DNA from 2 places in the Oxobacter pfennigii genome. Region 2 is predicted to be linked to the other one. Evidence: riboswitches for the same ligand, from Rfam matches in the RefSeq annotation. Region 2 holds a riboswitch; the other holds the start of a gene.
What was found. A riboswitch is a leader RNA that binds a small molecule or an ion and turns the genes downstream of it on or off. The one in region 2 is predicted to bind cobalamin.
Positions count from the first base shown of each region.

Region 1: linked by a shared signal. The riboswitch ahead of OXPF_RS21650 (ECF transporter S component) and the one ahead of OXPF_RS13765 (energy-coupling factor transporter transmembrane component T family protein) in region 2 are both predicted to bind cobalamin.

Region 1 is NZ_LKET01000027.1:29,025-44,094, forward strand. Features, by position in the region: gene OXPF_RS06230 (MATE family efflux transporter) at 1-1,331, shown strand, start outside; gene OXPF_RS06235 (MarR family winged helix-turn-helix transcriptional regulator) at 1,321-1,764, shown strand; gene OXPF_RS06240 (hypothetical protein) at 1,787-2,518, opposite strand; gene OXPF_RS21650 (ECF transporter S component) at 2,518-3,021, opposite strand; cobalamin riboswitch at 3,186-3,358, opposite strand; gene OXPF_RS06250 (efflux RND transporter permease subunit) at 3,442-6,573, opposite strand; gene OXPF_RS06255 (efflux RND transporter periplasmic adaptor subunit) at 6,573-7,706, opposite strand; gene OXPF_RS06260 (L,D-transpeptidase family protein) at 8,022-8,840, opposite strand; gene OXPF_RS06265 (spore coat associated protein CotJA) at 9,063-9,218, shown strand; gene OXPF_RS06270 (spore coat protein CotJB) at 9,219-9,479, shown strand; gene OXPF_RS06275 (manganese catalase family protein) at 9,495-10,067, shown strand; gene OXPF_RS06280 (polysaccharide deacetylase family protein) at 10,203-11,021, opposite strand; gene pepT (peptidase T) at 11,188-12,411, shown strand; gene trpS (tryptophan--tRNA ligase) at 12,442-13,443, opposite strand; gene OXPF_RS06295 (transposase) at 13,771-14,721, opposite strand; gene OXPF_RS06300 (glycoside hydrolase family 94 protein) at 14,948-15,070, opposite strand, start outside.
Region 2 is NZ_LKET01000039.1:91,301-106,370, forward strand. Features, by position in the region: gene OXPF_RS13755 (DUF4430 domain-containing protein) at 1-2,421, shown strand, start outside; gene OXPF_RS13760 (AlkZ-related protein) at 2,608-3,315, opposite strand; cobalamin riboswitch at 3,451-3,641, shown strand; gene OXPF_RS13765 (energy-coupling factor transporter transmembrane component T family protein) at 3,805-4,704, shown strand; gene OXPF_RS13770 (ABC transporter ATP-binding protein) at 4,701-6,314, shown strand; gene OXPF_RS13775 (ECF transporter S component family protein) at 6,316-7,041, shown strand; gene OXPF_RS13780 (DUF4430 domain-containing protein) at 7,034-8,176, shown strand; gene OXPF_RS13785 (hypothetical protein) at 8,197-10,212, shown strand; gene OXPF_RS13790 (hypothetical protein) at 10,225-10,944, shown strand; gene OXPF_RS13795 (hypothetical protein) at 10,944-12,473, shown strand; gene OXPF_RS13800 (AAA family ATPase) at 12,486-13,460, shown strand; gene OXPF_RS13805 (DUF58 domain-containing protein) at 13,461-14,300, shown strand; gene OXPF_RS13810 (vWA domain-containing protein) at 14,302-15,070, shown strand, end outside.

The DNA of each region.
Region 1 (15,070 bases), on a different contig from region 2:
ATGAGGCCAAACAGATTTTCTTCTTCGCACTGCCTATGCTTATAGGCAATATTTTTCAGCAGCTGTATTCTACCGTAGACAGTATTATCGTAGGCCGCGCATTGGGGAAAAGCGCCCTGGCGGCCGTAGGCGCCAGCTTCCCCATTTTATTCCTTCTTATAGCCCTCATTATGGGAATAACCATGGGTTCCACCATTATGATTTCCCAGTTCTACGGAGCCAGGGATATAAAAAAAGTTAAAACCACCATCGACACGGCATATATATCCCTCCTTATCGGAGCCCTTATAATGATGGTAGTGGGGTTGATGATCAGCGGACCCATTTTAAAATTGTTAAAAACTCCCGATACCGTGCTGCCTACAGCTAAATCATACCTTAATATAATGTTTTTAGGCATGCCGGTTATGTTCGGATATAACTCCATAAGCGCCATATTAAGAGGCCTGGGAGATTCCAGAACCCCCCTCACTTTTTTGATAATTGCAACAGTTATAAATATCATACTGGATTTGATCTTTGTAATGGTATTCAACTGGGGCGTCGCAGGAGCGGCATGGGCGACGGTAATCGCACAGGCATGTTCCTTTGCCTTTGGAGTATTCCATCTTAACAGAACCCACGAGGTTTTAAGATTCAGCATTAAAGGCATGACCTATGATAAAGAAATATTTAAAACCATAGTAAGAATAGGCCTTCCCTCCGGCGTACAGCAAATGTTGGTCTCTGCCGGAATGATGGCATTGACCAGAATTGTAAACGGCTACGGAACCGACACCATGGCAGCCTACACGGCGGCTACCAGGATTGAATCCTTTGCAGTAATGCCCTGTATGAACGTATCCATGGCGGTATCCACCTTTGTAGGGCAGAACATCGGAGCCAACAAGCCCGAAAGAGTAAAACAGGGATTTAAGGCAGGAATTTTGATATCCGGCACTATATCCTTGACAATATCCATAGTTGTAATACTCTTTGGAAAGCACCTCATATCGATATTTACCTCAGACGCCGCCGTAAAGGCAATAGGCGGAAGATATTTAACCATAGTGGGAGCCTTCTTTATAGTATTCTCCACCCAGTTTATAGTCAATGCGGTATTAAGAGGCGCCGGAGATACATTTGTACCTATGCTCTTTACCATACTTTCCCTATGGGTCATAAGAATTCCCGCATCGGCGCTTTTATCTGCCAGAATTGGTTCCGACGGCATATGGTGGGGCATTCCTGTAGCCTGGATAGCTGGTCTTTTGATGTGCTATAGTTATTACAGAACAGACAAATGGAAAAACAAAGCAGTAGTCAGAAGGAGTGTACTCAATGCAGAATAAGGAAACGGCCCGGAAACTTTTAAATTTTTTCGTAAATTTCAACAGCCACATGAAGATTTATCATAATTATCACAATGACAGCCGACCCATAACCGAGCAGCAGTTTAAAACCATGCTTAACCTTAAAATATTGGAGCGCTGCACTTTGAAAGAACTCAGTGAAAAGCTTAATTTATCAAGCTCCAGCACCTGCATAATGCTAAACAAGCTTGATGAGGAAGGCTATATTACAAGGGAAAGCGATACAAAGGACAGGCGAAATACATTTTACAGCCTTTCAAATAAAGGTCAGGAATTTTTAAATGAGGACCTTGATAAAAAGCTGGACATCATAGGCAGCAGATTGGAAAAGCTTTCTGAAGACAAACTTGAGCGGCTTATAAGCTCTATGAATGAATTTCAGGAGATATTAAAAGAGATAAAGAGTCTTTAAGACTCTTTATCTCTTCTATAAACTATTTTAATCGGCCTATCCTAGCCACTGGCGCATGTAAAAATTTCGGAATCTTAGTTCCGGGTGAACAGGTAAACAAAAGGCAGGTGGAAGGACCGGCGGATTTATTTACATCCACATCACCTATGAGTTCAAGTATCAATTCACACCCATTGCTTTTAGCCAATGTTTGCGCTTCTGCCAATATACCTCTTGAGCCTACGGGCAATATATCATGAACCCCTTCGATAAAGGATAGCAGCTTTATATGATTTCCTTTTGCCACCTCTTTATCATCCGGATCGTCAACCTCATTTCCTACCTTGGGAATGCCTAAGAAATACACATCATCCAAAGCCCTTGACGTTCCAATCCTAAGCTCTTCTTTGCCGCACCTTCCTACAACTGTGACGCCAACGGCAGTTTGTTTTGTGGTCATATTTTTTTCAGTGCTTATTGCTATTGGCAGTTCCTTTATATCATTTGCCTTCAGCTCGTCGTATACTCCGTCCAGTATGCCTTCTCCAGTGGGATTCAGCTCGTTTGAGATTGTGACGGACATGACTATGGGATATGCACCTGCCGACAATATCTCTAAAAGCGGCACTCTGGCTGCATATCTTCCTACTATATAAGGCGTAACCTTCACGACATCCAGCTCTTTGCTTCCTATAGCTCCGCTGGAATCGCAGGCAGTCACTATATAAACATTGCCGCAATCCACAACCTCAACATCCCGACCAAAATATCCCATTATTTAGCCTCCTGAATCTCCTTCACAAATCCTACATTTTTAATGGATGAGAAAACTACTGCAGCCAAAATTACATTGAATATGCTGGCAGCCATCAACGGCAGAAGTGATGCCAAAAATACCGGCAGCCCTAAGTTAGGAATGAATATCAGTATAACAGGTGATACAATACCATTTAATATAATACCTGCTATAATTGCCACAATCAAGTTAATTTTATTTGCTATAAAGCTGAATACCACCATTATTATTCCCATTTCAACGGCTACAACGAGATGGATCGGCAAGCTCATAGGAAAACCTCCCAATGCCGCTGACAGCATATGTCCTAAAAATGCCACGGCAGCCCCCGGCAATCCTCCCAGGACAAGAGATGCTAAAAATGCCGGCAGCGAATCAAATGCAATGCTTGATGTAACGGGATTAGGGATTTTTATGTACCCACCTATGATGCTAAGAGCGATAAAAAGGCCCATCATAATAATTGTTTTTTGTTTTTTCATAATACTTTTCCCCCTTGAAATTTTAAAAATAAGAATCCCACCTACTATGGCAATCTTTGATTGCTATAGCAGGTCCCGGGAACCCTTTATTACATATAAAAAAGTCCTTAAATACAAAAATACCGTATTTAAGGACTTTACCGTCATCCTGCTGCCTGTCTGCACAGACATATTACATAAAGGCAGGTCTCCTGGCTTACGGAATAACAAGACTTTCGCCTTCCCGGCAAAAGCCAGTGGCAATTGAAAATCTCTACCGTGTACAGTGGTGGGTCCGCTGAGGATTTTCACCTCATTCCCTATTATCCATAATGGCACCTTCACGCTTTTATTTAGCTTTCATGATATGATAATTCCTGTAAGGAATTATCATATCATGTTTATATTATCACATTTAGCTGCTTAAAACAATATTTAAAACTACATTTCTGCTGTTATATCTCCTGCAACGGTATTTTTCCTTTTAAATAGCTTTGTCTTAAGAAATACCGAAAGATCATCAAACAATGTATAGGTTACCGGGATAAAGACCAGTGTCAATAAGGTTGAAAGGGTCAATCCGCCTATAACCACCGTACCCATAGGCGCCATAGTCTCGGCTCCTTCGCCTATTCCTAATGCCATGGGCATAAGGCCTAAAATGGTTGTCAAAGTCGTCATCAATATCGGTCTTAGCCTTATGGGGCCTGCATTTATAACGGCAGTCCTCCTGTCCTCTCCTCTTTTTCTTCTTGTTATAATGTAGTCTATCAGCACTATGGCATTATTAACAACTATACCGGCCAGCATTATAACTCCTATAAAAGCCGGGACGCTTAAAGACCTTCTTGTCAATGCCAGAGCCAGGGCGCCTCCCGAAAATGAGAAGGGCACTGACAGCATGATTATAAATGGATTCAGCAATGACTCAAACTGGGATGCTATTACCATGTAAACTATGATAAGGGCAAGAACGAGCGCCATTCCAAGATCGGCAAAAGCTTCCTGCTGCTGCTGGCTTTCTCCGCCTATCTCAAAAATATATCCGTCCGGCATATTATATTCCATAAGCTTTTGATTTATATCATTTGTCACGCTCAAAAGGTCTCTTCCCATAATCTGGCTGGATACGGTAACCACCCTAACCTGATTATCCCTGTTTATGGTTATGGGGCCTTTTTCTATGGTTACCTCGGCCACCTGGCCTATAGTAACGCTGGCACCCGAGGCTGTCTGTATTATTATCTGCTTTAAATTGGATAAGCTTTCATTGTACAAATTATCGCTCTTTATAACTACGTCCAGCTCATCACCGTCATATTTCAGTGTTGTCGCCGTTCTTCCTGTAATATTTCCCCTTACGGCTGACGCTATCTGGGAGGCTGTCAGGCCATACTGGGTGGCAGCACGCCTGTCTATTTTTATCTGAACTTCGGGTACCTCTCTGTCCAGGCTGGAGCTTGGTTCTCTTGTTCCTTCGACAGATCTTATTATATTTTCAAAATCATCGCTTATTCTTTTCAGCTCTTCCAAATCGTCTCCCTTTATGCTTATGCTTATAGGAGAACCTCCCATCATACCCATGCTGCCGGTTGCGGCCGTAACTCCTATTTTAGCACCGGGTATATCCTTTACCAGATTACGTATTTCATCTGCTACTTCAAGAGAGCCTCTCTCTCTTTCGCTTAAGCTTTTCAGCATTACTGTAATAGAGCCGCTGTTTGAGCCCCCGCCAAGATAACCTCCGCCGGAACCCGCCCTTGAAAATACCGACTTTATTTCCTGAATTCCTTCAATCTTTCCCTCAATGTCTGACACCAATTTTGCCACATCTTCAATTTCAGCGCCGTCAGGCATGGATATGCTTATGGAAATCTGACCCTGGTCCGATTGGGGGAAAAATTCCGAACCAACTGTTGAAAGGGAGACCATGCTTGCTATAAATACGGCAATGGCTATAAATACGGTGCTCTTTCTGTGATTCAACGCCCAGTTTAATATCTTTTTATATACGGATTCCATACCGTTAAAGAATTTATCAAAGCCTGCATATATGAAAGAAAAGATTTTTAATATGCCTTTTCTTTCCTTGTTCTTGTTCCTGTCCACCTTAAGTAATTTAGATGCCATCATGGGAACAACTGTAAGTGCTATCACAAGTGAAGCCACCAGTGAAAAGGTTATGGTCAAGGCCAGCTCCTTAAAAATTATGGCAGTCATGCCTTCAACGAATACTATAGGTATAAATACGGCAATTGTGGTCAGAGTTGATGCCACAACGGCCATGCTTACTTCCCCCGTACCTTCAATGGCTGCATCTTCCCTGGAATGCCCTTCCTCCCTAAACCTGAATATATTTTCCAATACCACTATGGAGTTATCCACCAGCATACCTATACCTAAGGCCAGACCTCCGAGAGTCATCATATTCAATGTGATTTTGCTGAAATATAAAAGGGCAAAGGTAGCTATAATGGAAACCGGGATGGACACGCCTATTATAAATGTAGTCCTTAAATTTCTTAAGAATAAGAACAATATAAGAATGGCCAGTATTCCGCCCTGTATGGCGCTGTTTGCCACATTATCAATAGAGAACCTTATGTATTCCGACTGATCCATTACAACTTCAAAATTTATGTTGGGAAAATCCTTCTTTAAATTTTCAAGCTCTTTTGTTACACTTTCAGCAACGGCCACGGTATTTGTGCCCGACTGCTTTTGTATCGATATATTTATGCTGTCTCTGCCGTTAGTCTTTACAATGCTTGTGGTATCCTTGTAATTCAATTGAACATCCGCTATGTCGCTTAAAGTTACCACACCGCCTGTTTGCAAAGGTATGGGAAGAGCCCTTATCTCATCCACGCTTTTAAATTCGCCTACAGTTTTTATGGTCAGCTTCTGATTTCCGTTTTGCACCTGACCTCCAGGCATATTTAAGTTTTCCGACGCCAGTATCTGTGAAAGGTAATCTAAAGACAGGCCGTAGCCTCTCATTTTTTGTTCGTTTACCAAAATTTCTATCTGATTTGTATATCCTCCCGTTGTGCTGACGGAAGCAATACCTTCCAGCCTTTCAAACCTGGGCTGAATGCTGTCTTCAGCTATTGCCTGAAGCTTTGATAATTCCATTGTACTTGTCAATGAAAGCTGGACTATGGCCTGGGCATTGGGGTCTATTTTTATTACCATGGGATCTCCCGCATCTTCAGGCAGCATTCCCTTAACCATGTCCACCTTTTCCCTCATTTCAAGGGATGTAAAATCCATATCGATTCCAAAGTCAAACTCCGCTATAACCACGGAATTGCCTTCGGATGACATGGAGGTTATGTTTTTTATATTGCTTACGGTACCTATGGCCCCTTCTATAGGCCTTGTTATGAGGTTTTCCACCTCCTGGGGCCCTGCTCCCGAATAGGATGTTGAAACTATTATAATTGGAATCTCGATATTGGGCAGCAAATCTATAGGAAGCCTTTGCAATGATACCGCACCTAAAATTATTATAATCAGGGTCAGCATCATGACGGTGACAGGCTTTTTGACTGAGAGCTTCGAAAGGTTCATCAATTATCACCTCTGACTATCTTAACTTTTGTTCCATTTTCTACATAGTCCTGCCCCTTGACAATTATATTTTCACCTTCGTTAAGACCGCTTATAACCTCAACTAATGAGCCGGTATCCATGCCAATTGCAACTTCCTTTTCAACGGCCGCATCATTTTCAACTACATATACGTAACTCTTTCCTTCTTTTTCTTTTATGCTTTCCTTTTTAACTATGATTGCATCATTAACCGTATCTGTGCTGAACTCCACCTTTGCAAACATTCCAGGCAGGATTTCCTGTTCTTTATTATCTATATTGATTATTACGGGATACATCTGAGTCTTGGAGTCTGCCACAGGGCTTATGTTTTCTATGTGGCCTGTATACTCCTTGCCGGGTATGGCAGTGAGAGCTATTTTAACCTCTTGTCCTAGCTTTAAGGAGCTTATCATATTTTCTGCAGCGCCTATCTGGACATTTACAATATCCATGTCCACGATGGTTACTGCAGGCTGGGCTGTGGATGCCATCTCCCCTGCTTCCACGTTTACAGCGGATACAATTCCCCTTATAGGTGATTCAATAACTGTGTTCTGTAAATTTTGCATTGCCTGGTTGTAGGATACTTCCGCCTGGCTTAACTGGGCGCTGTATAGATCAAGCTGTATGGAGGATGCAGCAAGCTCTGCCTGCTCTAAATCCTTCTTTGATATGGCGCCGCTGTCATATAAAGTTTTCATTCTATCATATGTAAGTTTTGCATTATTATATTTTTCCAAGTTCATTTGGTAATTAGCATTAGCCAAATCATAGGCAGCCTTTGTTGAATCCACCTGCTTTTGAATATCTTCGCGATCTAATGTCAGTAAAACCTGCTTTTCATTAACCTTGTCCCCCACCTTGACATTAACGGCTGCTACCTTCCCGGGGGCTTTGGGCATGACAGCTATTTCCTTATCAGGAAATACTTTGCCGCTTAATGTGGACATATTGGACAGGTTTTCCTTTTTTATAGTTTGTGTTTCAACAGGGGTATATATATCCGTCTGAGGCGCAGGTCCCGCAGATTGGGGCTGGCCGCCGCAGCCGGCTAAAATACTCACCAATACAAGAATAAGAATAGTCATGGATAAAAATTTCTTTTTCATTAATACTCCTCCATAAATTAATTATTATTGCTTTTATATTTAATATGGTTTGGTTACCACAGATCGGCATGGGCTGTAAAATAAACGGCAGATTAAGAATAGGTACATAACAAAATTATAATATCTTGTGCGCAAATATTAAACCCCTTGTTTAAGGTATACATTAGTCTTTTTAGCATAATTTCACATTTAACTATACCATATAATAATATCTTTTAATTCTGAATTAGTATTAAATTAAATATTAATTATTTATAAACTATTGCAGACAAGTTCAGATAAGGTACAGTGCCAAAAAAAGCCCTGAAATTTCTTTCAAAGCTTTTTTATATTTATTATATATCTTCCGTCCCGTCCTATGTTTATGACAGGAAGAGTTTTTGTGCTTTCAAAGGCATCATAGCCTGCCTTTATATTCTCCCAGAAATAAAGCAGTTCTGCATCATCCTTATGCCTCTCCTGCAGCTCCCGGAAGCCTATATCATCCATGATTTTTGGAAAAATGTGAACCTCAATCCTGTCCTGTCCCTGGGATACGGCTTCAACGGCAGCAATGTATAGCTCTTTTATGCCGTCATCATTAATGGGAATACAGCCGATAGTACTGCTGCCTCCGTGGATAAATATATCTCCTCCGGGATTTTCCCTGTACCCTAATATCATATCCGACTCATTCGGGTAATTGATGCTTAAGGATAGATAATATTTGCTCAAAGGATTAAAATAATCGATGAAATAAAAGCCTTCGGGCACCTGCTTATCACCTTCTTTTCTCTTAGGTCCTAAAACACCTGAGGATTTGCTTACCGGGTAGCTTTTTACAAGTGTGTAGGGCTTATCCTTTGAGCTTGACCAAAGCTCCAGTATCCCTTCTTCTTTAAAAACCCTTATGAATATGCTCTTGGGGGGGTATTTCACATTTTTCGAAGTGAAAATGTCTTTAAGCAATTTATTTTTTTCTTTGTAGGCCAGTTTTACTCTTTCATATTCCATCTGTTTTTCTTTGAACATTTTTCTTGTAAACCTCTGCAGTATCAATAGCCCTGCCATAACCAGAATAAATATTAAAACTGCCGCCGACTTTGTTGAATCCAATGCTTTTAAATTAAAAATATTATACAAAACTGTAGCCATTTTTAAAACCCTTTGCTTAACCTCCCCTTAAAAATATTGTTAACTATATAATATTCACGTCCATTGATTTTGTGAACTTCAAATAGGGATTTTTATGAAATGCCTTGATATATTTATACTTGCACAAATTTTGACAAGCTGAATATGATGGTATTATAAGTTTATATTTTTGAGGTGAATCTTTTGCTTCGTTATCCGATGCCTGCGGGCATGCCGTTACCTATGAATAATTTGGAATATGCAAGAGCATATGTTTTGATCCAGCCATACATGGGAGTTGTTCTTCCCGAAGAAGCATTAAAAAGAGGTACTGTTTTTCCATTCCTTTTAAAATCATATCTGCCTCAGCTTGAAAAGATCGAAAAGGGGGAAGATTAAATGAGAGAAATGGATGTTAAGGACCTTGTAAAGAGAATTAAAGAGCTTGAATTCGCTGCCGTTGACCTGAATCTGTTTCTTGATAATAACCCTACATGCCAGCAGGCTATATCCGACTTCAACATCGTTCATAAGGAATTGATGGATTTAAAGGAAATGTACAATATGAGGGTGGGGCCTTTGCAGAATTTCGGAAATTCCCCCAGCAAATCAGTCTGGACATGGGTTGACGAGCCCTGGCCCTGGGAAAGCGGCGAGTGATGAGGAGGAATAGTCATGTGGATTTATGAAAAGAAATTAGAATATCCGGTTCATATTAAAAATAAGGACTTAAAGCTGGCTAAATGCATAATGGCACAATATGGGGGACCTGACGGAGAATTAAGCGCATCACTCAGATATCTTGCACAGCGCCATACCATGCCTACGGGCAAATCAAAGGCACTGTTGAATGATATAGGCACTGAGGAATTAGCTCATGTTGAGATTGTATGTGCAATTATTTACCAGCTTACGAAAGATGCTACTCCTGAAGAGCTGAAAGAAGCAGGCCTCGGCGGATATTTCACACAGCATGATAACGCACTGTATCCTGCAGACGCAAACGGAGTTCCATGGACCGCAGCATTCATACAGTCTATTGGAGACCCTGTTACCGACCTGACAGAGGATATGGCAGCAGAGCAAAAAGCAAGGACAACATACGAACATCTTATTGCTCTCGCAGATGATCCTGACGTTATAGATCCCCTTAAATTCCTGTGGGCAAGGGAAGTCGTTCACTTCCAGCGCTTTGGCGAAGCACTGGTGGATGTACAGGAACGTTTAAACAGCAAAAGGTTTTTTTAATTTGCCTTAGACAGAAGAATGACTTCTGCTCGGTAAAAGTTTAAAAGGGGCTGTTGCATTTTGAACACTCAATATGCTATGTTCATTTACGTTGTTCATAATGCAACAGCTCTTTTTTATTGTCTTTAGGTGTAGCTACATATCAAGGGTTTTTAATTGATAGCCATTTTCCTGCAATTTTTTTATGGCCATATACACTGCCCAGGGGCTCTGGGGGGACACTGCATGCATCAATATTATGCCGCCGTTATGATGGTTGTTTAATATGGAATTGTATATATATCCCGCCTCTGCTTCCTTTACCCAGTCCACGCAGGCAATGCTCCAGAATATAGTTTTGTAGCCCGTATCCTTGACGGTTTTCATGACGGGATCCGACCATTCCTCATAGGGAGTCCTTAAATATTTCATGTGGATGTTGTAGCGGTTTTTTATCCTGTCATGCATATCCATTATCTCTTTTCTTATCTTGGCTTCACTTAAGGTATGAAGCTTCAGGTAATTTGCCGTGTGGTTCTGAAGGGAATGGCCTTCTTTTACTATTCTGTCCACGATTTCCGGATTTTTTTCGAAATAGTCCTTTATGATAAAAAAAGTAGCCTTGACGTTATTAGCTTTAAGTACGTCTAAAATGGCATTGGTGTTGCCCGATTCGTAGCCTAAATCAATGGTCAGGTAAATTGTCTTTTTATCCGGATCGCCGGTATAATATGCGTTGTATTTTTGAAGCATTTCCTTGGCAGCCTTTGGTATCTCCGGCTGTTTATGCTCGTTGTTTCGTTTTACCTCCCAGCCGTGGTTGGTTGGGCTTGAGCTTGATTTTGGGTTTGTTTTTTGGTTTGGAGATGCTTTTGAGCTTCCATTCGGGCTGGCTAAGAGTAAAAGATGATTATTGCCCTGTATAAAGAAAAATGCTGCTATAACTGTTATAAAAAACATCGGTATTTTTTTCACATTTATCACCCAGGCTTATTATTTGCAAAGTTGAGCCTTATTATATAGAAACATAATGGTATAATAGTATATATCAGTAAAAAATATAAAAGGCCAAGGTCTGGGATGGAAAAAAGTAAGATTGGATTTTGATTTAAAATTTAATTTGGGGAAAAGAGGTTGAATTATGGAAAAAGTAGTGGATAAATTTTTAAGATACGTAAAGTATGATACCCAATCACAAGAGGATGTCGAAGACTATCCAAGCACAGAAGGTCAGCTTGTTCTTTTAAAGGATTTGGCAAAGGAATTAAAAGATTTGGGGTTAAGGGATGTTACCATGGACGAATTTGGCTATGTTTTTGCCACTTTACCGTCAAATATTCAAAAGGATCTTCCAATCATAGGCTTTATCGCCCATACCGATACCAGCAATGCCATGCCGGGTAAAAACGTCAATCCTAAAATAACTGAAAACTATGACGGTAATGATATAGTACTTAACGAAAAGCTTGGAATCCTGTTATCCCCCAATGAATTCCCTGACCTGTTGAATTACAAGGGAGATACAATAATTTCAACGGATGGGATCACATTATTAGGGGCCGACGATAAGGCAGGGGTTGCGGAAATTATGACGGCTGTCGAGTATCTTGTAAATCACCCCGAAATAAAGCACGGCACAATTAAGGTGGGCTTTACTCCCGACGAGGAGGTTGGAAGAGGAGTGGACTTTTTTGATGTTAAAAAGTTCGGAGCTGATTTTGCTTATACTGTGGACGGAGGAAAAATAGGAGAAGTTGAATATGAAAACTTCAATGCGGCTATTGCAAAATTTGATATACACGGAAAGAGCACTCACACCGGCTCGGCAAAAGGAGTCATGGTAAATTCCATGTACATAGCATCGGAGCTTAATATGATGATTCCCCAGGATGAGACGCCGGCAGCAACAGAAGGGTATCAGGGATTTTATCATCTGCATACCTTAAGCGGCAATGTGGAGCTTACAAAAACCAGCTATTTACTGAGGGATTTTACTGATGAGGGACTTTTAAACCGCAAAAAATTCATGCAGGAATTGGCTGTAAAATTAAATAAAAAATACGGTGAAGGCACTGTTGAAGTAAAGATTAAGGATCAGTATTCCAATATGGTTGAGAAGGTAAAAGAAAGGCAGCATATCGTTGATACTGCCATTGAGGCCATGAAGGAAGCTGGTGTTGAACCCCTCGTCCAGCCAATAAGAGGCGGTACTGACGGTGCAAGATTGTCCTTTATGGGATTGCCCTGTCCCAACCTTTTTACCGGGGGACACAACTTCCACGGAAAATATGAATTTATCCCCCTTAAGTCCATGGAAAAATCCGTTGAGGTAATACTAAAAATTATTGAAATTTATGCAAGATAAAATTAAGGCAGCTTGAAAGCTGCCTTTTACTTATTCTTTAGGGATGAACCCCACTTTTTTATGAACTTTTCTTAAGGTTTTGTAAGCCACTCTTGCTGCCTTTTCAGCGCCTTCTTTATATACCTCATTGAGATAATCCTTGTTTGCAATGTATTCCCTGCACTTTATCTGAATTGGCTCCAATTCTGCAATGACAGCCTCGGCGGTATCGGCTTTGAATTTTGCATAGCCTGCGCCTTCGTATTCCTTTGCGATGTCTTCCGAGGTTCTTCCCGTAAAGGTGGAGAAGATGGATAAAAGATTCTTTATGCCCGGCTGCTCGTCGGAATTCCTTACAGTACCTAAATTATCGGTAACGGCGCGGCTAATTTTCTTTCTTATCACATCCGGACTGTCAAGCATGGTGATAAACGCATTTTCGTTTTCATCGGATTTTGACATCTTCTTTTCCGGCTCCTGAAGGCTCATAATCTTAGCGCCTTCAGTACCTATATATGGCTCCGGAACCTTGAAGGTGGGGCTGTATAAATTATTAAACCTCTGCGCTATATCGCGGGATAGCTCCAAGTGCTGCTTTTGGTCGACACCCACGGGAACAAGGTCGGTCTGATACAATAAAATATCGGCAGCCATAAGTACAGGATAAGCAAAGAGGCCGGTGTTTATATTTTCTTCATGCTTCGCTGATTTATCTTTAAATTGAGTCATGCGGCTTAGCTCACCCATATAGGTGAAGCAGTTGAGTACCCATGAAAGCTCGGCATGGGCCGGAACATGGGATTGGATAAAAAGCGTATTCTTATTGGGGTCCAAGCCCGACGCAAGATACAGGGCCAGAACCTCCAGAGTCTTTTCCCTTAAACCTTTAGGTTCCTGACGGACCGTTATTGCATGCATATCAACTATGCAATAAAAACAATCATATTCATCCTGCAGCTTTACCCAGTTTTTCAGTGCCCCCAAATAATTTCCTATAGTTAAATTGCCCGACGGCTGAATACCGCTGAAAATTACCTTTTTTTCATCTGACATACTAAAACCTCCTATTTATAATAGTATATATTTGTTAACCGCACAAATCAACCCCTTCGAAGCCCTCCTCCCTTCGTCCCTTCGGGACGGTTAACAACTATTTACTCTCACTCAAAAATTCACCGGTTGAGACCGATTTGGGACGGTTAACAATTAATGATTATCAGTTGAATATTATAAAAAATCCATCATTCAACACAAATTACTCTGATTTTATGAGAAATCCATATACATGTTCTATGGCTTCTAGCGTATACAAAAGGCAGCTTGTACAATTTTTCAATAGTTAAAGATTTGAAGCAGCAATTGAAAATTAAAAGACATTATTTATGCTGTTTTACAGTTTTCGAAAATATCGTTCATTATGCTTCTGTATTTATCATTACTTTGGAGCAAATCAACACCAATAGAGCAAAGTTTAGATACCCTAGATTGTGTCACATTGCCGATAACTCTGCAAATATCAACATATTTTAAATCACAAAATGCTCGTAGGAAAAGGACATACAAGGATCTATATTCCGTAGCTTTGCTGTTACTTTTCATTGAAAGCATTATCTTCTTAAAACCTATTTTCTCTGACATTTGCTGTGCAACATCCACTGCCGTCTGCTCTCTCAAATATAAGCTTTTTTGACTCCAATAGTCATTGAGTTCGTTCTCAAACTCTATATCCGAAAGTATATCCAGGCTGATGCATTGCTTTATGTAACCTAAATATTGATTTCTTGCCAAATTGATATTCTTGCCAAAATGTAGAAGTACGAACTTGTGATCTACCAATCCAAACGCGTCCTGTGCTAACCCCAGATAAATTCCCAAAGTTGAATAGGGGTAGCCTTCGATATTACCATTATAATTTTCTAAATCAATTGGGTTATTGTGAATGTACCCGGACAATGATATGAGATAACTTTCGTCTTCTACAACCTTACTCTTGAATCTGTCTTGGAAAAGATGTCCATGTCTGCCATGCCTTCTGTTGTAATATTGAGCATAGGACTGGTTGACTCCATGCATGACTTTTGATATGTCGGCACCATTGGAATAAATGATAAAATGGGCATGCGTATCCATAATGCAATAGGCATAAACCTTGAAACGAAACATCTCCTGATATTTTTTGAGCGTCTTTAAATATCTGATTTTATCGGTATCATCGTCATATAGCAATACTTCGCTAATGCTTCTAACCATGATGTGATATGTGCAAGATGGAGCTTTTATTCTTGCGCATCTTGGCATGAAATCATCTCCTTTATTTGTTTTTTTTATCATTGTTGCCTAATTTTTGTAGATTAAACAAATTGTGGATAAATAAAGAAGAATTGTTAACCGTCCCCAAACCTCAAACGGGCACTAAAATAGTAGTGAGCTGAATTGTGGTATTAGCAGAAAAAGTTGTTAACCGTCCCCCTGGATTAGCAGAAAAAGTTGTTAACCGTCCCTCTGGATTAACCGTCCCCCTGGATGGAAAAAAGCGGAGCGGGGAGCTCCGCTTTTTCTACATGAGGACGTCGATGTGGTGGTCGCGGTTGTCATTGGTTAAAGGGATTATGTTGTCTTCCACCACGCCTCCGTCTAGGTATACCTTTTTGACACCGTGGTTGGTGCCGTAAGGGTTTTT
Region 2 (15,070 bases):
TCTTCATACACTCTGGAGACCATTTATACCATTGATAGCGGAGAAAAAGTTAAAGTCCAAAGCACACCTATACTCAGCACAGCTTATGCCAATGAAGGCAACAGCCATAAGGTATATCTCTATTTCCAGGGCTATTCCGAACCAGCGCCTGTTTATGTGCTGGAGGACTCAGCAGCCGTTACCACTGCCGATGATGCGAAAATAAGTAAGGTTGCGGTGCCGTCCATATCCCAGTTTGCCTTTGAGCAGATTGCTGCCGATAATGACGGAAACCTCTATTTGTTCAACGAATCAGGATATCTTTTCTGCTTCGGTGTGGCCGAAGACATTATCGTAAATGTACGTATCGAGGGTATTGACGGCAATCTCTATAACGGCAGCGTGACGGTACCCAACACGGGAGATGTCACAGCATATGATGTGCTGAATTATCTCGATGAACATGAGGATTCTCTATCCATAACCTTTGCCGACACCAGTTTCGGTAAATATATATCCGCTATAAATGGAGAGGAGCAGGCTCATTTTGGAGGTTATGACGGATGGAACTACCGCGTTAACGGTATTTTACCTAATGTTGGAGTTTCCGACTATAATGTAGAAGGTAATGATGAATTACTGTTGTATTACGGCGATGCAAACTGCCTCTATCCTACAGTGGATACCTCCCAATTAAACAGCAGCGGTATAATCACCTTTACCGCCTCTGGTACTCAATGGGTAGAGCAAGACGGAGATACGGTGGAGGTGCCTTATACCGTACCAATTTCCGAGGCCACCGTGACCTGGGACGATGTTACTTACACAACGGATGAAAATGGCAGAGTGCAAATAGAAAGCGCCCATCTCACTGACGGCGACCATTCTTTGCAAATCGAGAAATACCATGCAAACGGTTTGCCACTTGTGGTCCGCTTAGCGCCGGACTACAAAGTCACCTTCAGTACTTCGGATGATATAACCGTCACCTTCCGCCTCATCGGTGACACTGTTCATGAAGATGGGCAACCCCGCTTTGACGGTTATATAAACTGGATAAAAACCAAAGCCTATACAATGGATAAAGGCAGCAAAATGTATGACTTATTTATGATGGCAATTGAGGATGCAGGGCTTTCCCAGGAGGGTGCCGAGGATAACTATGTAGCCGGAATTACGGCACCGGCTGTATTAAAAGGCTACTGGCTATATGCCTTTGATAACGGTCCAAAATCCGGATGGATGTATACAGTCAACGGAATCCATTCCAATGTGGGGCTTAAGCAGCAAACTTTGGCAGACGGAGACCAAGTCATATGGCACTATATAAACGATTATGAACAGGAAACATCCTATAATGGCAGTAATCCGCCTTACCTTAACTCCTGGCTCAATGCACCGGATATTGACCCGGTGGCAGAGAAGGCCGTGAAAAATATTTCTATCAGAATTGAAGGGCCGGATGTAACCTTGCTGCCCAAGACCACCCTTGATTCCATAGAATACTTTAATCCTCAATCCTTTGGCGGCACCGATAACGGTAAAGTGACGGCCCTGCATGCTCTGGTGAAAGGAATAGAAGAAGGTGCCGGAGCAGACCCGGTGGATAAGAGTATACTGGATGTAAGCAGCGGCCTTATTAAATCAATATTCGGCCAGGAAAACGATACCTATGGCGTATCCTGGATGTATGCCGTTAACAATGAAATGCCATCAACAGACCTTATTTCCCAGTATGAGCTTCAAGAAGGAGACAGTGTGGTAGTTTTCTGCGTGGACTGGATATACGGATATCACTCCATGTTTGACAGGGAAGAAGCTACAGTAAAAACAGGAGAAAAGCTAAACCTGACTCTTACGGGGGAAAATATTGCAAATTGGATGTTTGGCCAGTCTACCGGACCGGAAGCTATTGAAGGAGCAGAGCTTTATATAAGCGGTGACGGAGAAGTAAATGCCGGCAATTCCACCGGAATATTTACCGGCCAGGACGGTACAGCAGAAATAAGTTTTGATGAGCCCGGCGAATACCTGATTTCCGCTGTGCGGTTCAACGAAGATGATGATGAAGTTATTGACATTTCCCGCCCGTATTGCAAAGTAACTGTGGAACCGATGACAGGATTTACCGTTGAAAGGACAGATGACGGAGAATTCAGCAACGGAGAAGATGCCAATGTAACCGTACAGATGACCAACAATAATGATTTACCCCAGCAGGCTACATTGATCATCTGCCTCTATGACATTACAGAAGGTAAAAACGAGATGATAAATTATGCCTATGCATCAAAAGAAGTTGCATCCGGTGAAACGGTAAGGCTCTCGGGAGGATTTGCCATCCCCGATACCGGCACATACAAGATTAAGGTGTTCGTATGGGATACATTTGATGTTATGAAACAGCTTGCAGAGCCTATATTAATAGATGTAGACAATTAAGGTTATACGCTAAACTTTTAAAGTCATAGATTAACAAACAGCCTCCTTTTATTTGGCCCGTGCAGGTTTCAGTCGCCTGCACGGGCCATTTTTAATTACATGCTTATTTAGCTACAGATTTACTTCAATTTAAAAAAAGCCAGGCAGAATTTCTGCAGCCAAGCTTTCAATACGGTTAAAGGAACACTAGCCTTTGATAAATTTCAAAATGTTTTTTGGTTCACCGTTTGGATTAAGAGTAAAAATATGATTTGTTATTTTTTGAATGGCCTCATCCTTTCCGATTTTTGAGGCTTTTTCAAATACGTCCTCACCCCAAAAACTCTCGGTTGTGCAAAACACCGTTGACGACCAGCCGTATTCCTCACCTTTTTTAGATATTTTCTGCTGCCTTCCGTACATGGTCAGATACATTTTCATCTGCAGTTCAACCAAGGCCCGCTCAAATTGAGATTTTTCTTCTTTGCCAAAACCTGCAAGCTGCTTTATGGCATGTAACGGCAGCATACCGTTTTCAAGGATGGTGCCGTAAATGCGTTTCGCGTGGTTGCTGATTGCACCGTCCGAGTATTTTTCATCAAAGGTCATATTGCCTCTGCGAACCGCGAGAAAATAGGGAACCCATTCTTTGACGATATATCCGCTTTTCTTAAAGAACAGTTTTGCATAAGCAATATCCTTACGCTCGTCCAGCACACGCATGCGCCATTCCCACGGGTCAGTCTCCGGGTCGCCGGTGTGCCAGCGAACAGGCGTTTCATAAGGCGGTTCTTCCTCCCAATTCCATGAAATTACAGAGAAAATCCCTTCGCTGTTCCCGCCTCCCATTGAGAACCCAGCGTCCAGCAAGGCGCTAATAAAATCGCCGTAGTTTTTTATTTGCTTACTACTCATCCAAAACCCTCCTTGACAAGTATGAAAACATTATACCACATAAATAAGACATACTTTTTCAAAAAAAGATACCTGTAAATCCCTTTGCTATTGTATTGGATGTAATAGTATGCTATATTTTTATTAAGATTAAAACTGAATATTCCATTATCGGGTGCCCATTCCACAGGGATGGGTTAAAAGGGAAAGTGGTGAAATACCACTGCAGCCCACCGTTACTGTGATGTTGACGAAACCAGCAAGAATCACTGGAATAATATATTCTGGGAAGAGTTGGGAGTAGGATGAAGCTCAGCCAGGAAACCTGCCCGTTAATTGTCGAATCTTTCGGAGGGAAAGATAACGCAGCGTCGGAAAGCAATGTATATAGGGTAGTCCGTATTTTTTGGCTGCTCAAAATAAATTGTGTTTTTAAACACCTCTGAAATATTGAGGTGTTTTTTATTTTGCATATTCCCTATCGATAAAATTTTGGAAAGCGATGATTTTATGATATATAAAGCCAGAAATACATTCTTGCAGTCGCTGCACCCACTTGTTACTGTTTCGCTTATATTTTTGTACGTCTTAATTTTTATATTTATTGAAAACCCCTTATACATATTAATTTCAATATTAAGCATTTTAGCCATGGCTTATATGGATGGGTCGGGAAAGGATTTGTTTAAATACGGAAAGATGATGCTGCCCTTTGTACTGCTTTTAATTATATTGAATCCTTTACTTGTGTCTTCGGGAGAAACGGTTATTTATACAGGGCATTTTAACATACCAATCCTTGGCAGGATAAAAATCACAATGGAAGCGATATTATATGGATTGTTCAGCGGTTTTAAAATAATCGGAGTAACTGTTTTATTCGGTTTTGGGAATTTAGTCATCCATCCCGACAGGGCTTTCGGATATTTTTCAAAATTCCTGGGCAAGTCCGCCTTGCTGGTAAATATGACTCTAAGGCTCTTTACGACAATAATGAATGCCTATTTAAATATCAAAGAAGTGGAAAAATTACGAGGGAATATGATGAGCCGCAGGGGCCTTAGAAAAAGGCTGGCAAGCAGCGCATCCATCGTTAATATATTATTTTTGTCCAGCATAGAAAACTCGGCGGATATGGCAGAATCCATGTACTCAAGGGGATATGGAATGTACTCCAAAAGAAGCTCTTATTTCAGCGAAAGGTTCACGGCCGGGGATTGGATGATGCTTGGTTTCATAGTCATATTTTTTATTTACCTTATATATTTTCTGGTCAATGGTTTTCACAGATATGCCTTCTATCCTGTGCTGGACAGTATTAAAATTCCCCTATCCCTGCAGGAAATTATATTTATAATACTTTTATTTATACCTTCAATAATAAACTGGTGGTGGAAAACTTGGAAATGATTAAATTGGATGATGTATTTTACAGGTACCCCGAAAGCTCTGAAAATGCCGTGGATAATATAAATCTTACCATAAAGGAAGGAGAATTTGTATTGATAGCCGGTCCTTCGGGCTGCGGCAAATCGACGCTGTTAAGGCTGTTTAACGGCATTGTCCCCGGATTCTATGGCGGGACCATTGGGGGAAAGGTAATGCTAAAAGGGAAAGATATAGAACATATGGACAGGCAGGATATATTGAAGACGGTAGGGATGGTTTTTCAGGATCCGGAAAAGCAAATGGTCCTCCAGGACGTGGAAAGAGAGATAGCCTTTGGACTTGAGAATTTGGTCATGGATTTGGACAGCATGAAGAGAAATGTGGCGGAATCCATGTCTTTCCTCGGGCTAAATGAAATAAGAGACAGAAAAAATACGGAAATATCGGGGGGGCAAAAGCAGAGGGTAGCCATAGCTTCCGTCATGGCTATGGATCCGGATATAGTTGCCTTTGATGAACCCATATCCCAGCTGGATCCCATAGGCGGGGAAGAAGTGTTAAATTCCATTAAAAGACTTAACCGGGACCTGGGAAAAACTGTAGTTATGGTGGAACAAAGGCTGGACAGGTGCTTTCATCTGGCGGACAGGATAATTTTTATGGAGGACGGAAAGATCATTGCCGAAGGAAGCCCCCAAAGTATTCCAAAAATTATAGAAAGAAAATGTCATCTTCCAAATATTACATATATTTTTAAGAAATCAGGAAGAGACAGGCTCCCTGTAACCATAAGAGAAGGAAGAGAATATATAAAGGATATTGAATTTGATTACCGCCCTCAAAAAGAGCATCTTCCCCTGGGGAACGTCGTCGTGGAAGCAAATAAAGTAAACTTTGAATATGAAAAAGGGAAGAAGACATTAAAAGATATAGACTTTGTGCTGCACCGCGGAGAAATAATGGCGGTAATGGGGGAAAATGGTGCGGGGAAAAGTACATTTTTCAAGATTATCGCAGGCCTTATCGAGGAATATAACGGCAGGATTGTGGTAAATGGCAAGAATTTAAAAAAAATTATTATGGAAGACAGAATAAAGAAAATAGGATATCTTTCTCAAAATCCCAACGATTATTTCGGAAGGAGCAATGTGTTTAAAGAAGTGGCTTACACTCTGGAAAATATAGGCCAATACGATGAGAAGAGGGTAAAGAGCCTTTTAGAAATATTAAATATCGGACATTTGAAGGATAGAAACCCCAGGGATTTAAGCGGAGGGGAAAAACAGAGGGTAGCCATTGCCTGTACCATGGCAGCAGATCCGGACATAGTAATTTTAGACGAGCCTACCCGGGGTATGGACGGAGAAAGCAAGGAACAATTAGGAAGCATTATCAGGGATTTATCCCATAGGGGAAAAGCAGTGGTGCTTATAACCCATGACTCGGATTTTGCGGCAGACTATGCTACCACCGTTACTCTTATGTTTCACGGGGAAATAGTGGCTAAAGGCTGGACAGAAGACATACTTTACGGCTCCATGTATTACTCTCCCCAGATTGCTAAAATTTTTAAAGACAAGTACAGAATTGTAAATTCCCGGGAAGCAATAGAACTTTTAAAGGTGGTATAAAATGAAAAGAAAAATAAAGCCCGAGCTCATTATCATTTTGTTTTTTGCAGTCATATTATTCTTAGTCACTTATTTCAATGTGGATGCAGCAGTCTCGGTGCTTATAAGCTGTGCCGCGATTATGGTATCCTTTGTAATCATATTTGAAATGAGGGAAATAGATGCAAAAACCATCTGCATACTGGCAACAATATCCGCCATAATCGGCGTTTTAAGGGTGCCTTTTGCAGCTATACCGGGAGTCCAGCCCGTAACCTTCATGTGCGCCGTTACGGGATACAGCATGGGCAGTGTAAACGGTTTTATGGTAGGAGCCATGAGCGCATTTATTTCAAACTTTTTTTTAGGCCATGGACCCTGGACTCTATGGCAGATGATGGGATGGGGCTTGTGCGGAGCTTTTTTCGGGGCTTTTAAAAAGCCCATAAAAAGCGGAGGAATAAACGTTTTTATATTGCTCTGCGGCTTGTGGGGATATATTTACGGCTTCATACTGAACCAATGGTATTTATTGCAATATATAAGGCCTGTTACTTTAAAAGCAATTTTAATCGGAAGCATTTTAAGCTTTTCATACGACAGCATGCATGCTTTGGGGAATATAGTGTTTTCCAGAGTATTTGGAAAGAGCTTTATAGAAGTTCTGGAAAGGTACAATAGGAGAAATAAAATAGTCAGGATAATGAATGATAATGAAACGGAAAGCAAGGTGCGGGACTATGCTTAAAAAAAGGATGTTGATTTTAATATGCTTAATATTGATTGTCTCTTTAACTGCATGCGGGAGAAAACAGGGGACAAGGGTTATAACAAATAATGAAAATGTGAAGGTTGAGACAGAAAGCAGTGAAAATAACAAACTAGAAGAAAATGTGGATACCAGCATATATAAGGACTATAAAGGTCCGGTACAGGGTGAAATAAAGTATCAGGAAGGCCGGCCGGCATCACAGAATTCACAGGAATTGAAAGCCAGCGGGGATATAGAAAGCCCCTATCAAATAGATTTAATCGTAACAAGAGACTTCGGCTATAATAAAATGTTTTCCAAAAATGTAGGGCTGGTTAAAGACGAAGTAGGCATGGAAGTATTGTTCAGAAATTTAGATATACAGACAGCCTACGGAGGAGGCTTTGTAAACTCCATAAACGGCCTGGAATCAAAGTATACATTTTTCAGCGGGGCAGACAGGAGCAAGGAGGACTGGTTTTACTGGGTAAACGGTATACTTGCCCCCATAGGAGTCGCCGAGTACAGGCCGGCACCGGGAGATGTAATATGGTGGGACTATCATGAATGGAATACCACCATGTTCATACCTGCGGTTATAGGTTCTTATCCCCAGCCCTTTAAAAACGGCTTTGGAGGCAAAAATCCCGGTACCGTCATTATGTATACGGAAAACTTCAGGGAAGAAGGGGAAAAGCTTAAAGAAAGCCTTATTTCTCAGGGAGTAGTATCTGTAGACATACTTCCTTATAATGCCGATAAGGTTGAAAAGCCGGAAAAATATACTATTATAATCGGAAGCTTTGATGATATTTCAAAAGACAGCAAGAGGCTGCAGGATATGAACTGGAAAAATAAGATGGAAGGCGTCTATGTGGAATTTGAGGAAGGCAAGTTAAATGCCCTGGATAATACGGGAAAGGTTATCAAAAGCTTTTCAAAAGCCGGCGCCATATACGCAACTGCCGCAGGCATGGGCAGCGTAGTTCCGGTATGGCTGGTAACGGGCAATGATGAAGACAGCATAAAAAAGGCGGCAGAGGTTTTAATTGAAAAACCCGAAAGCATTAAAAATTATTTTCAGGCTGTAATAGCCGGCGATGAAATTATACAAATACCATATATACAGTAAACTTTACGGGATGTGAGGATATGGAATTGCACTTTAAAAAAATAAGGACAATTTTTCTGCTGTGTTTTGCCTTTTCCCTGGCGTTTAACATAAAAGCCCATGCGGGGGTGCTAAATATAGAGGCGGTAGGTGCTCTTAACGGAAAGGGGAAGCTTGGCCATGTATCCCCCATAGTGGTCACTGTGGAAGCAGACGGTGAAGGAATAGAGGGAAGCCTCACATTGTCAATTGGAGAAGATACATACAACCATAATATAAATATTACGCCGGGTACTGAGAAAGCCTACACTTTTTTAATGCCCGTCAAAAACCCGGTAAAGGATTTTAAGGTTTCTGTGACGGAAAAGGATAAGGCAACAGAAGAAAAAACATTTCCAATAACAATATATGAAAGCAATTATCCGTTTATAGGGGTATTGTCCGGCAATGCGGATAATTACAGATTTTTTACCGAGCTTAAAATAGATCCTCTGGAGACTGCAGGGGCAGAAGTTATAGATTTGAAGAATGTGGAACCGTCCTATCAGATGTTTCAAAATATAAATTTTATAATACTGGATGATTTTAATACTGAAAGCCTCAGCCAAAATTTCATGGAAAACCTGGACAAGTGGCTGAAAAACGGGGGGATTTTATTTTTAGGCAAAGGCAAGTATGAATATAAAAATTTCCAGGGACCTTTTGAAAATATAAAGGATATAACCTACATAGGAAATGGGCTTATAGTGCCTGTGGTTTTTGAGCTGAGCGAAAGAAACAGTATAAATGAATTTCAAAAAATCCTTTTAGAAAACATGAACTATAAAACTCTGAGTTCTTTAACGGAAAAGGCAAACATTAAAGAAACTGTACAAAACATTGAAATGTTAAACAGCCCCGCCCACAGTATACTGAAGGCAGACAGAAATTTGATTTACTTTCTGGTGTGTTTGTTGATTTTATACGGAGCATGCGTAACGGCAATGGTTTTCCTTAAAAAGAGCAGGGCATATATGTGGGCGGGGGTTATAGTCCTCTTTACGGCAGTCACTTATACCGTATATTTCATGGAAGGCTCCGGCGGGCAAAAGGTTACCATGGCTTCAGCAAATGAATTTTTTAACGGCTATTATAAGGCCAATTCCCTTATAAATATATACCCCTCAAAAAAAGACATAACCTTTACTAATACCGGATCATTAATGGTACCTGCACAAGGTGGGGGAGAATATATCCATGATGCCGTGGAAGGCAGCATAACATACAAAACAACCGGAGTAACAAATTATATTTATAATTTTGCCGTAAATTCCATGGAAGGCGATACAGGCTTCCAATTAACTCTAGAGGATGGACATATAAAGGGTGAAATTAAAAATCAGCTTTTATATGAACTTAAAGACTCATTTTTAATTATAGGAGATACCTTTATAAAAATTGGAGATATAGAAAGCAATGAAAGGGTGGAAATAGATTATTTACTGGACGAGGGATTAGGAGGAAAAGGGGACTTTGAATACATCGATACCATACAAAAAGAGCTTTCAGATAAATATGAGAAGGAATTTATAAAATACTATATTACCTTAAAAAACTCCGGGGAATATAACTGCCAGCTGGTAGGCTTCAGCAAAAGAAATACTGCTTTGAATATAAACGGAAAGCCTTTAAGGGCCGGCTCCATGAATATGGAGATAATACCAGTCACCCTGAAATCTTCAGGAAATATGGAAATCCCCGGGGGAGTTATAAAACCTTCCCTAAAATATGAACTGCAGAATGGGAATATAAGAGAATACACCTTCAGAAACGGTGAAGCTGTAAAAATTTATTATAACCTTCCTAAGGGTATACAGATGAGTGAAATAATAATCGACAGTTTCGCCGGTTTTACCATAGAAGCTTTTAACGGCGGCCTTAATATATGGGAAGCTGTTGAGGGCGGGGTTATAAGCAACAGGGAGTTTTTAGACAACAATAATATACTGGCTTTAAGGATAAAAGGGGAAGGAAGGCTTATACTTCCCGGCATCAAAATAAGAGGAGTAATTAAGTAGGAGGCGGTTAATGTGAAAAAGATGCTTAAAAATATGTATATTGACGATGGATTTGTAATGACAGGCTATCTTTTGGTCTCGATATTTGTACTTATTGCTTACCTCATAACCGTCGCCTTCAATTATGGAGAATTCGATTTTATGGTGTATAAAAACACTTATATGTATTACATGCTTTTTCAGTTTATGGTCTTTTCCATTTCCCTGCTCCATATTAAAGTGGAAAAAAGTATTGCGCCTTTAGACTGCTTTAAAAGTTTAATGAAAATTGTATTCCTTTCCATGGCCAATATACCTTTATTGCTTGTCATTTTCATAGCAGGCAACATGGAAAGCTTTAATTTTATGGTGCCCCTTGCAATGCAGAGCATATTCGGCATGGCGGTGATAGTTTTGCGGCAGTGGCTGCTCATGGAAGAAAAAACTTCAGAGCATTCAGGGTACATAAGCCACTTTTTAGTATTCTTTATAAATATATTGAGCTTAGGTTTTCTCTATATGTATTATGTCCACTCAAAATCAGTCATTACAACGTTCTATGATAAACGCATACCTTTAATATTCTTTTTAAACCCCTTATTGTCAATAGGAGGGTATATAAACACGGAGATAACGGGTTACACCCAGCTCGGTATGCTGCCTGTAGTGTGGTACTGCGCCTTTTGGTGCGGGTGCGTAATCTTAAGTATGGTCATTTTAAGGTTTAAATACAAAAAAGGGGAGGCGACATAATGGAGTGGAAAACTGTAGGCGATGAGCTGAAAAAACTGTCCCGCAAGCTGTGGGCTGAAAAGCTTGGGGTAAATTCAATAACGTCAGGTATTCTCGGAGGTTCTGCAGCTTTTATAACAATTATAACAAGCCGTTTCATGCCTGTACTTCACTTAAAGGAAAAGCTTATGTACATTTATATTGCCATGGCTGCATTTGTAACAGTAAAGACCATAATTGACAGGCCTTCCATGAAAGAGGCAGCCCTTTGCGGGGACAGGCTGGGCTTTAAGGAGAGGTTTATAACTTTTCTGGAACTTAAGGGCAAGGAGCATAAAAGCCATATATTTGAGATTTTTCTGGACCAGCTGGAAGAAGACCTGCAAAATTTTAATCTGAAGAAAACTTACAAAATAAAAATAAACAGCAAGAGAACAGCAGCATTTATATTGCTTATATTTTTATCCCTGGCAGCATATTTTATGCCCTCGGCTTCTGCGGATATAGCATCAGAGGCTGAGAATATCAACAGGGATATAAGAAGTGAAGCCTTGAAACTTGATGAAGAAGCAAAGGCTGCCTTAGAAGATGTAAAAGACGGCGAAATAAAAAAAGAAGCCATGAGCATCCTGGATGAATTAAACAGCAGGCTTAATAAGACCTATAACTATGAAAAGGCCTTGGGAGAGCTTCAAAAGGCGGAAGAAAAGTTAAAGAGCCTGGAAGATAAGGCGTATAAAAATAATTTAAGGCATATGTCTAAAATATTTGAAGGCACCAGCCTTCAAAACAGTTCACTGCATGTTAGCTTGTTAAGCGGAAACATACCGGAGGATATGATGGAGCAAAATTTCCCCATATCACCAGAAGACAGGGATAAGATGCTGGAAAACCTTAATAACATAGAGGAATTTAAAGAGAGCAAAAGCATAAAAAATGAAATTGAAAATAAGTTAAAAAGCGGCGAAATAAAGGGCAAGGACATGGCCTCCTCAGCAAAAAAGGAGATAGGAGAAGAAATAAAACTGGCAGAGGAGCTTACGGATTCAAAGGAAAAGCTTGCTGCAAAAAAGAATATGAGGGATTTTGAAAGCAGGGAAGGAGATAAAAAGTCCGATGAATTTTCCTTCGGAGAGAGGCAGGAAGGTTATAAATATGGAGAAAATTCAAGCTTAAACGAGACCCAGGAAATCGCAAAAGGGCAGGGCATGGAAAGACGGGAAAATAACGATGCTTTAGGTTCGGCTAAGACGGGGGAAAACAGCGAGGTAAAGGAAAATGCAAATGAAGGAACCATAGCAAGAGAGGATAATTCCGTTGAAAATGCAGGGGAAAGCGAGGTTTCTTCCGTAGATTCCAGGGCCAATGAAGAAGGGAGCATGATTGACAAGGGATACAGCGAAATAAGCGGTGAAAAAGGCGAAAGCAGGACCATGGAAAGCACATGGCTTAAATATAATGAGGAAGGCATCGAAGGCGTATTAAAGGCTGAAATACCCATGGAAAAGGGATCTCTGGTAATTGACTATTTTCAGCAGTTGAAGGATTAGGAGGGAAATTAATTGGAACAGGTAGGGATAAAAAATTTTTACAGCAGTTACATGAGAGCAGAAGAAGAGATAAAAAAAGTAATAATAGGGCAGGACTCCGTCATAAAATATGTGCTCATAGGAATGATGGCAGGGGGAAATGTCCTGCTGGAAGGCATGCCCGGCCTTGGCAAGACACGGCTTATAAAAGCAATAGGAAAGGTTTTTGATCTGGAGTTTTCACGTATACAGTTTACTCCTGACCTTATGCCGTCGGATATTACAGGTGCTGAAATCATAGACAGCAGTAAGGGAAATATTGATTTTGTATTTAAGAAGGGTCCGGTGTTCAGTTCCATACTCCTCGCCGATGAAATAAACAGAGCCACCCCAAAAACTCAAAGCGCACTCCTTCAGGCCATGGAGGAGAAAAGAGTTACTGTGGGAAACAAAACATACGAACTGCCGGACCCGTTTTTTGTGCTGGCTACCCAAAACCCTCTGGAAACGGAAGGCACATATCCGCTGCCCGAAGCCCAGCTGGACAGGTTTATGTTTAAGGTAAACATAGAATTGCCGGATATAGAGGCCATATCGGCCATAGTGGATTTAACCACCGGCGACGATTCGGGGGAAGAAACTGCCGTGAAAGTGCTGGACAGGGAAAGCATAGTTAAGATGCGGAAGATATCAAGGAGTGTGCTGGTAGCGGATACGGTAAAAAAGATGGCAATAGATATAGTGTCCAACACCTACAGCGACAAAACCGACATAAAGATGGTAAAAGACTATGTTAAATGCGGCGCCGGCATAAGGGCGGTGCAGTCCATCATACTTTCTTCAAAGGTAAAGGCCTTAATCGAAGGCAGGTATAATGTGTCCTTTGAGGATATAAAAGAAATGGCATACCCTTCCTTAAGGCACAGGATATTTTTAAACTTCAATGCCTTTTCGGATAAGGTAAAGGAAGATGATATAATAGAAAGCCTTTTGAGCAGGGTGAAATAAATGGAAAAATTCTTGAGGGACTTAGAGCGCGCTTCATTAAATATAAGGGGGAGAATATCCGGTTATCTGACGGGAAATTATAAAAGCAGCAGGCTGGGGGACTCCTATGACTTTTACGGCATAAGGCCCTATTATACCGGAGACGATATTAAAAATATAGACTGGAAAGCCTTTGGCAGGACGGGGAAAATATATACCAAATTATTTACCGAGCAAAAGCAGATAAATGCGGCCGTACTTCTGGATAACAGCAGGTCCATGGCCCTTGGGCAGCCTTCAAAATGGGAAACTGCAAAGCTTTTTTCCATCGGTATTGGTTATATAATCCTTAAGGAGCTAAACAGATTGAATGTATATTCCTTCAACGACAGCATAGAATTGAATTTGCATAATTTAAACGGGAAGAAGCTTATATATTATATCTCAAATGAGCTTGACAAAATCAAGCCCGGCGGAGGAACTGATTTTAAGGGAGCCGCATCAATAGATGCAAACAGCAGGGGGATAATTTTTATAATAACGGACCTTCTGGGTGACAACATAAATAATTTCCTGGACAATATTTCTCAAAGATATGAGAAAAAGGTGCTTATACATATAATTGCCAGGGAGGAGCTATATCCCGAATTTAAAGGGAGAATGAAACTTATAGATATGGAGACGGGGGAATATGTAATGAGGGATATAGGGGAAAGTGAGCTTGCCATATATAGAAATACATTAAACAGCTTTGTGGAAGGCTGCAAGGAGCAGTGTGAGAAAAGGGGGATAAAATATATACCCGCCCGGGGAAATGCATCTTTAACGGATACTATATTGAAGGCGGTTGAGGTGGAATAGCATGTTTTTTTTAAAACCTTTAAGGCTGCTGGCTCTTTTAGGACTTATATTTATAGTTTTAATTCATTTGAAAAGAAGAAAGCCAAAGGAAATGGAAGTATCCAGCATAAAGCTGTGGGAAAGGGTATTTGCCGATATAAGCAATGTAAAGAAAAAAAGGATAAATAAATACCTGCTGCTTATACTCCAGCTTTTAATAGGATCCCTTATAATATTTTCCTTCAGCGAGCCTTATTTACTCTCAAAAAACAAGGATAACATATACACCCTGGCCTTTGACTGCTCAATGTCCATGAACGCTGTTGAAAAGGGGGAAAGCAGGATGAATACCGCCGTAAAAAAGGCGGGGGAATTTATAGACAGCACCCCTTCAGGCTCAAGATTCAATATATTGAGTATGGAAGAGAGTGCAAAGGTTTTAAAAGAAAACCTGGGGAAAAGTGAGGCAAAGGCTGCCATAGGGCAGTTAAAACCTTCAAATAACCCCCTGGATGCAGAAAAAAGCAGCAAAGTATTAAACAGCTTCGGAGAAAATGTGGTAGTATTCACAGACAAGGATGTTTTTAAAAATAAAAATGTAATAAAGCTGGGAGAAACCTTAAGGGATCTGGGGATCGTATATGGAAGTTTTGAAGCCGGCTTGGAAAGCAGCTACTGCATTGTAAAAAATTATGGGGATTCACAGGTAAATGCTGATGTGGCCTTAAAGGATGAGAAGGGGAATAGATTGGGCTTAAATGATGTCACGTTAAAGGGAGGGGAGGAGAAGA